Regions from separate parts of the Sulfitobacter sp. R86518 genome, predicted to be linked through region 2. Evidence: riboswitches for the same ligand, from Rfam matches in the RefSeq annotation. Region 2 holds a riboswitch; each other region holds the start of a gene.

Region 1 (3,272 bases), 2.0 Mb from region 2:
AACCCCGACCGCTTGCGCCGCCGGGGTTTTGATTTTCACGTGAAGCAATTTAGCCGCGATATGTCAGACCGGCAAACAGACGGCCCTGATCGCGGTGGCGACCCCCGTGGACCGACCCTGCGACAGATGCCACACCGGCAATCAGCGACGCGGCGGCCAGCACAAAGGCGGTCAGGATACCGGCGTTACGCGCGGTTTGCGCAGCTTCAACCGCTGCTTCTTTCGCCTCTGCTGCAGCTTGTTCAGCCTCGGCCTTGGCAGCGGCTACAGCGTCTTCGACTTCCTGACGTGCTTCCTGCGCCTGGGTCACGATCTGATCCACACGCTCTTTCGCCTGGGCCTGGGTCAGATCGGTGCGTGCAGCAACAGCGCCGGCAAGATAGGTCCGGTCTTCCTCGCTCACCTCACCCGTGCGGTAGATATTGGCGACAATGCTGGCGGTCTGCTCTGCCAATTGCTCGGGGTCGGCTGTCAGGGGGTCGACCTGATTGGGGCGCAAAAGCTGGTTCGACAGGTAATCTGTCGGATCATTCTTGGCCTCATCCGGGATTGCAGCACCCGCCGCATCAGCCAGTCCGAAGGCAGCACCTCCCACGGCAGAGCCCGCAGCTTCGACGACCGTACCAGCCGCTTTGCCTGCACCCGTAGCAACATTGCCCGCGGTATTGGCTGCAAAGCTCAGCGCGCTGGATAGCATCACGGCGGTGATCACAGAGCCGAGGCCCCAAACAACCAGACCGTTGATCCCGTCACGTGCAGTGACTTCATCATCCGTAGCGCTTTCGACGCGGCGGCGCATGCGGCCCGCGATATAACCACCGGCCAAATAGGAGGCGACCAGCGTGATCACCATCCACAGCGCGGTCAACACCAGTTCAAGCGTCGATGAATTGTCGGTACCGTCCAGCGTAATCGACGACAGGCCAAGTGCCGCGCCGAAGGTGGTCAGCAAGAGGCCGATCGCCACAGCGACAACAGTGCCCGCGAAAATTGCGGGCCAGTCGACATAGGATCCATCGGCAGTTTTTTCAGTAAGTGTCGTGTTCATGTAAATGCCTCCCCGGCGTTTGATTACGCCAAGCCGACCAGCGACAGCACCGCCATAACCACGACCACAAGACCAACGAGATAAATGATACCGCCCATTTTGAATATTTCCTCTTTGCGTGCCAGACGCGGGATGCACTGGCTTCACAAAGGCAACGTCAGGGAACCGGCATAGTTCCGCTGACCGCGCAAATTACCCGCATTGCGGGAGATGACAACGTGAGCGGGACGGGCAGTGACTACGGGTCGCCCTGCCACGTACCGTCAAAGATCATCTCGTCCACGGGGAGCCGTTTGCTCCAGCCTTTCACCTCAAGTTCGGGCGTCTGGTAAAGCTCGTCCACGTGGCCCAGACAGAGGTAGCCGACGATCTCTATCCGGTCGGGTATCTTCAGCAGGTCACGCAGATCGGCATCGCGGAACACGCTGACCCAGCCCATCCCGATGCCCTCGGCGCGGGCGGCAAGCCAGAAGGTTCTGGATCGCGCAGACGGTGCTATAAAGATCCATGTTTTGATTATGGGTGCGCCCCAGCACGACCTTGCCGCCACGGCTGCGGTCACAGGTCACGCAGATATTGACCGGTGCCTTGCGGATGCCTTCGAGCTTCAGCGACCTGTAGCTTGTCTGGCGGTCGCCCTCGAACATCTGGGCGGCTTCCTCGTTGGCGCGGTTGAAGGCTTGCCAGACCTGATCGCGTGCGGCCTGATCCCGGATGACGATGAAATTCCACGGCTGTGACAACCCGACGGACGGTGCGTGATGCGCGGCGGTCAGTATGCGGTGCAACACTTCCTCGGCCACTGGATCGGGTAAAAACTGATCGCGTACATCGCGGCGGGTAAAGATTGCCTTGTAGACGGCGTCGCGTTCAGCATCTGAAAAAGGCGCGGCGGGTGCCAGCGCAGAGGGTATCGGCATTGTTCAGTCCCCAACAATACGTTTATGCGCCAATCCCGCTGTCCATGCGGGGCAAGCTGTACTGTCTGGCCGGTCTTCTGACTTAGGGTCGTCTGGTCCGCGCGCCTTCCCGGAATAGTCCAGTGGCCTATGCGCAAACCATCCCCATTACAGCGTTGGGCACGTGCCGGAGTTTCACCAGCTTCCCGATTCTTCCGCGAGGCGGACACCAGACCCGGCCATTGGGCCACGGCTGTCCGCCCGGAACAAGCCCTAACGCGGGGATCAGCCGCGTTTGGTTGCGAAAATCTTCTTCATTACGGCGTCGAACTCGTTCCACGAGATGACGGCCTTGTTGCCTGCATAGCCGTGATAATAGGATCGCCCGTTAGAGGTCGGGAAACCGGCCCAGATACGTGCGAGGTTTTCCATAAAGCGGTGGCGGCTGATCTTGCCCTTCTTGAACGCGTTAAACCCCGCATCGACCAAAAGGATATCCGCCAGCCCGTCCTGGACCGCCGAGGTAAAGCGGTCATTCTTGCTTAGCCCCGCCTGTCGCACCAGACTGCGCAGCGTGGATGGAATGAACTGGTATCGACCGATGGCATGCGGTTGGCCCGGCGTGCGGTCTATCCAGCGGTAGATCTCGCCGATGGTCATTTGCGTCGGACGCTGTGGCGGCAGCCGTTTGGCCCCGTATTGCACGGCGTCATAGCCCTTTGGACCCGCCTCGGCCCAAGCGATGAGGCTTTTGAGGTCCGCGGCAGTGCTGACCCCGCTGAGCTCTTGGAAAGACCGGCTGCGGCTGCTCACGGTTTTGGACCGGACCTGCGCTTTGGGCTGGATCTTATGGCGCAGCTTGATCTGGCCCTGCCCTGCGGACTGCATGACGTTGAACGAGATGTCGCTTTGCATGGCAGAGCGCGCACCGGACAGGCTGAACCCTTCGGCGCTGACAGTGGTAGCGGCCAGAAGTGCCGCGGTTGCGATAATCGGTAGTGTGCAAGTAACTTTCATATCATCCCCCATGATGAAAAAATTTGTCATGGGACCATGGTGACCGCAGACGCCCGCGCTTTCATTTGCGCAAGCAGGTGGGTCGGGGCCATGGACGGATAGGACGGCATATCTTTTGGGATAGGGCGCTATCCCGCGGTGCGGTTGCCCCCTCCGTTCAGACGGGCTTGGGCATTGCGGCACGCGGATCCGCCCCGGTGTTTCACCCGAATCCAAAGAGGGGATTCGCGGTAAAACACGGAAAAAACGCATAGCCCGCGACCCGCAAACGGGGCGTCAAGCCCGCATCCGGGGGCTAAGCCATGATA
Region 2 (3,272 bases):
TGGGTTCAAGACGATGCGCCCGGATGTGCATGTCGCGGGTGTGGTGCTGAACAAGGTCGCCAGCCCCCGTCACGAGGCCCTGCTACGTCTGGGGATGGAGCAGGTCGGCATCCCCGTTCTGGGCGCGCTGCCCCGACAGGGATCGGTCACGCTGCCGGAACGCCACTTGGGTCTGGTGCAGGCCGAGGAACAGCCCGAGCTGATGAAGCTGCTGGATGCGGCGGGAGATTTCATCGCGCAGCATATCGATCTTGATCTGATCGTCGCTGCCGCCCAAGGGCGCAGTATCCCCGACGGGCCAGATGTCTTGCCCCCGCCCCCCGGTCAACGGATCGCTTTGGCCAAGGACGCCGCGTTTTCGTTCATCTATCCGCATTTGCTGGACCACTGGATCGCCGCGGGTGCGCAGGTGTTGCCCTTCTCGCCGCTGGCGGATGAGGCACCGGACGACAGCGCCGACATCTGCTGGCTGCCCGGCGGCTATCCCGAGCTGCATGCCGGACGCCTTGCCGCTGCCGCGCAGTTCCGCGACAGCCTGCAACAATTCGCCACGACGCGCCCGGTGCATGGGGAATGCGGGGGCTATATGGCGATGGGGGCCGGGTTGGTCGACAAGGAAGGCGTGCGGCACCAGATGGCGGGGCTGCTGGGGCTGGAAACCAGCTATGAGAAGCGCAAGATGCATCTGGGCTACCGGCTTGCCACGCTGAACGAACCCGGCCCCGGCTATGACGCGGGCGCGCGGTTGCGGGGACATGAATTCCACTATTCTACGATCCTGTCGCAGCCCGATACACCGCTGGCGCGGGTGGTCGATGCCAATGGGGCCGAAGTGCCCGAGACAGGCTCGCGCCGCGGCCATGCGACGGGCACCTTCTTTCACCTGATCGCGGGGGCGTCATGAGCGGCTTTGTCTCTTTCGTCTCCTCCGGTCCGGGTGATCCCGAGCTGCTGACCGTGAAGGCGGTAAAGCGGTTGCAAGAGGCCGAAGTCGTGCTGTTCGACGATCTGTCGGCGGGTCCGATCCTTGAACATGTCTCGCCCGAGGCGGATCTGATCGGGGTGGGCAAACGCGCCGGACGGCTGTCTCCGAAGCAGGATCACGTGAGCCGTTTGCTGGTCGAACACGCATTGACCGGCGCGCGGGTGGTGCGGCTGAAAAGTGGGGACGCGGGCGTGTTTGGCCGGCTTGAAGAAGAGCTGACCGCACTGAAAGCGGCAGGCGTCGCCTTCGAGATCATCCCGGGCGTCACGGCGGCGTCTTCGGCGGCGGCGGCGGCGATGATCCCACTGACCCGGCGGCTGACCGCGCGGCGGGTGCAATTCATCACCGGCCACGGCGAATCGGGGGCCTTGCCCGAAGATCTGAACATGGCGGCGCTGGCCGACCCTACGGCGACAACGGTCGTCTACATGGGCCGCCGCACCTTTGCGGGTTTCGCCGCGCGGCTGATCGAGGCGGGCTTGCCGCCCTCCACCCCTGCCCTGCTAGCAGAGGCGGTATCGACCCCCGATCAAAAGCTGAGCCGCCACACCGTGGAAAGCCTTGCCCATCTGCCGCTGGATCCCGCAACGTCAGCGCCTGCGCTGATCCTTTACGGGCCTTTGACCGAATAGATGACTTGACAAAACCGGCCCGAAAATGACCACCTATTCCGGACGGTTCCCCGTGCGCCTTCGGGCAATCGGGGTGAAAAGGGAATACGGTGCGGTGCCAAAGCAAAGGTGCCAAATCCGGAACTGCCCCCGCACCTGTAAGTGAAGAGCAACCCGCATTGCCACTGGGCCACACCGCCTGGGAAGGCGCGGCACGCATGGACGCACAAAGTCAGGAGACCTGCCGTCATGGGGATGATCCCTGTTCCAACTGGCTGCCCCCCGGGGCGGCTTTCACATTATGCCGTCGGGGAAGACGGTAAGGAGACCTGAATATGCATATCGAACCCGAAGTCGTGACCGGCGCCAAGCTGGTCCTGTCCTATGGCACCGCCGCCGGTGCTGCGGCCTATACCGCGAAAACCGCAATAAACTCTGTCCGTGAGAAAGGCGTCGTACCTTTTGCGGGCGGAGCCGTGGTGGCCACCGCGCTGACCTTTGTCTTTTTTCAGGTCTTCCCGCATTTCCCCGTGGGCGTGAGCGAAGTGCACCTGATCCTCGGGTCGACCCTGTTCCTGCTGTTCGGCGTGGCCCCTGCGGCTGCGGGTCTGGCGCTTGGTCTGCTGGCGCAGGGCGTGTTCTTTGCCCCCATCGACCTGCCGCAATACACGATGAACGTCACCACGCTGCTGGTGCCCTTGTTCATGGTCTCGGCGCTGGCCAAACGCATCATTGCGCCCAACACCGCCTATGTTGATCTGACCTATGTTCAAGCGCTCAAGCTGTCGACCGCGTTTCAGGCGGGCGTTGTGGGCTGGGTGGCGTTCTGGGCCATCTACGGTCAGGGCTTTGCCGCCAGCAACATCGCCGCTGTGGCCAGCTTTGGCGGGGCCTATATGATGGTCATCCTGATCGAGCCGCTTGTGGATCTGGCCGTGCTCGCCGCCGCGAAAACCCTGCGCGATTTCGCGGGCAGCGCGCTGTTCACCAAACGTCTGACGCAGACCGCCGCTGAATAATCCAAGACCCGACGCGGCCCCCTACTCTGCGGGCCGCGTCACCCCCTGCCGGAGCCTCAAGATGTTTACGCTTTCACTGATCGGCATCGGGTCCGGCAATCCCAAACACCTGACATTACAAGCCATCGACGCGCTGAATGCCTGCGATGTGATCCTGATCCCGTCCAAGGGCGCGGGCAAGGATGATCTGGCTGGCCTGCGGCACGAGATTTGCGCCCAGGTGCTGCGGTCGGACGGGCCTTATATTCACGAATTCACCCTGCCCAAACGCGACGCCGCCAACCCTGATTATCACGCGGGCGTCCACGATTGGCATGATGCCATTACACAGGTCTGGCTGGCCGAGATGCAGCGCACCCTGCCCCAAGGCGGCCGTGTCGGTTTCCTCGTCTGGGGGGATCCGTCGCTGTATGACAGCACCCTGCGCATTGCGGAGCGGTTGCAAAAGGTCGTCACACTCACCGTCGATGTCGTGCCGGGAATTACCTCGCTTCAGGTACTGACGGCGGGCCATGCGATCCCGCTGAACACCATCGGTAATCCCGTCACGATCACCACCGGTCGGCAGCTGCGCGATCATGGTTGGCCGCAGGGTGTGGATACGATTGCCGTCATGCTGGACGGCACCTGCGCCTTCGAGGTGTTGCGGCAGCACAG
Region 3 (3,272 bases), 1.5 Mb from region 2:
CGCATGACGATGCCCCACGACGATACGCATGGCATGGGGGATCACCAGCCCGACAAAGCCGATCGCTCCCACCACCGAGACCATCACCGCCGTGACCAACGCCGCCGTGCCGATCAGCAGCAGCTGCACGCGGCGCACCGGAATGCCCAAGGACGCGGCGCTGTCGCTGCCGAAGGTAAAGGCATCCAGCGCGCGGGCGTGCCACAGGCAGGCCAGCAGCCCGATCATCGCCGCGGGCAGGGCGCTTAGTATATCGGGCCAGCGCACGCCCGACATATTCCCCAAAAGCCAGAACATGATGGCACGGGCCTGTTCGGCATTGGCTGATTTCGTGATCATCAGCGCGGTCAGGGCGTTGAACATCTGGCTGCCCGCGATACCGGCCAGCACGATCACGCCCGCGGCCCGCAGGCCCACACCGCCCCCCGCCGCCTGCGCCAGCAAGGCGACAAAGGCAAAGGCCACCAGCGCCCCGCTGAACGCACCGATAGACAGCGAGATGGCACCCCCCCCCAGCCCGAGGATGGTCACCGCCACAGCACCCGTGGACGCCCCCGCAGAGATGCCCAGCAGATAGGGATCCGCCAGCGCATTGCGCAGCAGTGCTTGCAGCACAACGCCCGACAGCGCCAGACCGGCGCCGCAGCACATTGCCACCACGGCCCGCGCCATGCGGTAGTTCCACACGATGCCCTCGTCGATCTTGTCCACCGCATAGCCCGCGTTCAGCGCCTTGTTGGCCAGCACCTTCAGCACCACCAGCGGCGGGATAGAGACCTCGCCGATGGCCGCACCAAACAGCAATGCGGCCAGCAGCACCGGCGGGATGATCACCCACCAGTGCCACTGCGGCCTGCGCATCACAGAGCGGTCGATTGCGGTCATTCGGCTAGATCGAAACCGGACAGCGCGTCAGCCATCGTTTCCAGCGCATAGATCGCACGCACGGTCGGGTCCATCGCGTGGGCGTCCATGGTAATGATGCGGCCCTCTTTCACCGCGGTCATCTCGCGGGCGACGGGGTCGTTCATCAGGAAGGCGCGCTTTTTCTCGATGTCATCCGCAGGGAAGCGGCGGCGGTCCATTTTGGCAAGCACGATGAACGTCGGGTCGGATTTCGCCAGAGTCTCCCATCCGACCAGCGGCCATTCCTCGGCCGAGGTCACGACGTTTTCAACGCCAAGCTTGTCCATCATATAGGCGGGCACACCCTGTTGACCTGCGACATAAGGGTCCGCCGCCATCTCGGACGACGAGAACCAGAACAGCGCCGAGGTGCCTTGCGGCAGGTTCAGCGATTTGGCTTTCTCGACCGCCTTTGCCTCGCGCGATTGCAGGTCTGCCAGCAGCGCGGCACCGGCGTCTTGCGCGTTGTAGATGAGGGCGAGCTCTTCGATGCTGGTATACAACTGCTGGGTCGTGAACAGTTCGGATCGCGTGCCGTCCGCACCGACAGAGTTATCCTTGGCCGCGCAATCGGTGGGCATCACATAGGTCGGCACGCCCACCTCGTGAAAGCTGTCGCGGGTGCCGACCATACCTTCGGGGCCGACGTGCCATTCATACATCACGGTGACCAGATCGGGGCGTTTGCCCAACACGCTTTCAAAGCTGGGGTCGTTGTCCGCCAACCGTTCAATCGCATCGTTTGTCTCTTTGAACTCTGGCAAAACGGGGCTGAACCAGACAGAGGTTCCCGCGATCCGGTCCTGCTGGCCCAGCAGATACAGGATCTCTGTCGTGGATTGCCCGATGGTCACGGTGGTCTGGGGGGGCGCGTCAAAGCTGAGCGTGTGGCCGCAGTTGTCGATGGTCAGCGGATAGTCTGTATCTGCGCCAAGCGCGGTGCTGCCTGCAAGGCTCGCAATCAGGGTCAGGCTGGAAAAAAATGTTTTCATATCAAGGGCTCCGGTTGGTCCGATGCCGGGGTCTTTGAATAGAAAGAGAAGGGGCCAGCCAAACGGCACGCGGGCGCATTTTGGTCTGCGCGTAAGGTAAGATCCGGTCCCATCATCATCCTCTCCCGAGCAACCCCGCCCGGTGTTTCAGGTTCAGTGTCGGCAGGTCTCCTGACTGACGGATCGCGGCTGTCCCCGCCTTCCCGGACCTTTAGGCCCAGTGGCATGATGGAGGTAGCTCACCGTCTACAGTTGCGGGGGCAGTTCCGGTTCATCCACACCAAAGCGCGGATGGCGAATTCCCTATTATTTCCCGAAGGAAACCGACCCGGTTTCGATGACAGTTGTCCGCCCACCCGTCAAGTTGCGTTTTTGCGGTCGTCATCGCGGGACAAAGGCAAATAACGCAGGCCACGGGTCCGCAGAATGGGCGAGAGGCAAATAACAAACGGATGGAAAACCAAGTGGCAGCCCGTAGGGGAGTCGAACCCCTCTTTTCAGGTTGAAAACCTGACGTCCTAACCGATAGACGAACGGGCCACTTAACTTGTGAGCGCTTCTTTAGGCAAAGCCATCGGCGGGCGCAAGTGCAAGCCGCATGAGAAAGCGGGGAAACACGGCAAAAAAATCACAGATTTTGATGCCGTATTCCAAGGGGCGTATGGCGAGGGGGATCGTCGCGTGAAACGCGCGCCGCGCGCGGGATGAAGGCGCGCGTTTCCCTTAGATTTCCCAGTGAAAACCTGTCGCTTTTTCGGAGACGGTCCAGAGTTTCTCCATCACGGGTTTGTCGTAGGCATGGGGATTCAGTGTGCCTTTGCCAACGGGCCCTCCGGTTTGCAGCCATCCGGTCGGGCCATAAAGCGCGCGCTGCGCCAGCCCGTCTTCGGTCGCGCACATGACCTCGGGATACGCGCCTTTTTCGGCGGATTGCACCATTGGCGTCTTGCTCATCATCCACCAGGTGACCCGTGTGAAAAGCCCGCCGCTTGTGCTGATCAGCGAGGTCGCCGACGCGCCGGGGTGGCAGACATACACCTCAACGCGACTGTCGGTGGCTTTTAGCCGGTCCTGAAGCTCATAGGCAAACATCATCTGCGCCAGCTTGCTTTGGCTGTAGACCGCGTTGGCGCTATAGTTCTTGTCCCAGTTCATGTCGTCGAACTGGATCGTCTTGATCCCCATGTTGTACCCGAGGCTGGACACCACAACGATCCGGCCCGCGCTTTCCTGAATGCGATCAAACAGCATCCCACACAGCAGGAAGTGTCCGTAGTGGTTGGTGCCAAGCTGGCTTTCGAACCCGTCAACGGTCAGCTGCTGTGTCGGCACCTGCGCGATGGCAGCGTTGCAGATCAGCACGTCAATCCGGGG

The links. Region 2 has a riboswitch for cobalamin ahead of SJY36_RS13740 (energy-coupling factor ABC transporter permease). Riboswitches for the same ligand answer to the same signal wherever they lie in the genome.
Region 1: it holds a riboswitch for cobalamin, as region 2 does, so the genes downstream of both, bluB (5,6-dimethylbenzimidazole synthase) here and SJY36_RS13740 (energy-coupling factor ABC transporter permease) in region 2, are expected to answer to the same signal.
Region 3: it holds a riboswitch for cobalamin, as region 2 does, so the genes downstream of both, SJY36_RS05890 (ABC transporter substrate-binding protein) here and SJY36_RS13740 (energy-coupling factor ABC transporter permease) in region 2, are expected to answer to the same signal.

What each region holds. Positions count from the first base shown of each region.
Region 1 is NZ_JAXHCA010000005.1:539,811-543,082, reverse strand. Features, by position in the region: gene SJY36_RS03475 (hypothetical protein) at 50-1,048, opposite strand; partial or broken gene bluB (5,6-dimethylbenzimidazole synthase) at 1,287-1,968, opposite strand; cobalamin riboswitch at 2,018-2,196, opposite strand; gene SJY36_RS03465 (hypothetical protein) at 2,233-2,994, opposite strand.
Region 2 is NZ_JAXHCA010000005.1:2,571,549-2,574,820, forward strand. Features, by position in the region: gene SJY36_RS13730 (cobyrinate a,c-diamide synthase) at 1-904, shown strand, start outside; gene cobA (uroporphyrinogen-III C-methyltransferase) at 901-1,617, shown strand; cobalamin riboswitch at 1,644-1,860, shown strand; gene SJY36_RS13740 (energy-coupling factor ABC transporter permease) at 1,932-2,615, shown strand; gene cobF (precorrin-6A synthase (deacetylating)) at 2,677-3,272, shown strand, end outside.
Region 3 is NZ_JAXHCA010000005.1:1,030,946-1,034,217, forward strand. Features, by position in the region: gene SJY36_RS05885 (FecCD family ABC transporter permease) at 1-861, opposite strand, end outside; gene SJY36_RS05890 (ABC transporter substrate-binding protein) at 882-1,898, opposite strand; cobalamin riboswitch at 2,042-2,241, opposite strand; tRNA gene SJY36_RS05895 (tRNA-Glu) at 2,364-2,438, opposite strand; gene SJY36_RS05900 (SDR family oxidoreductase) at 2,622-3,272, opposite strand, start outside.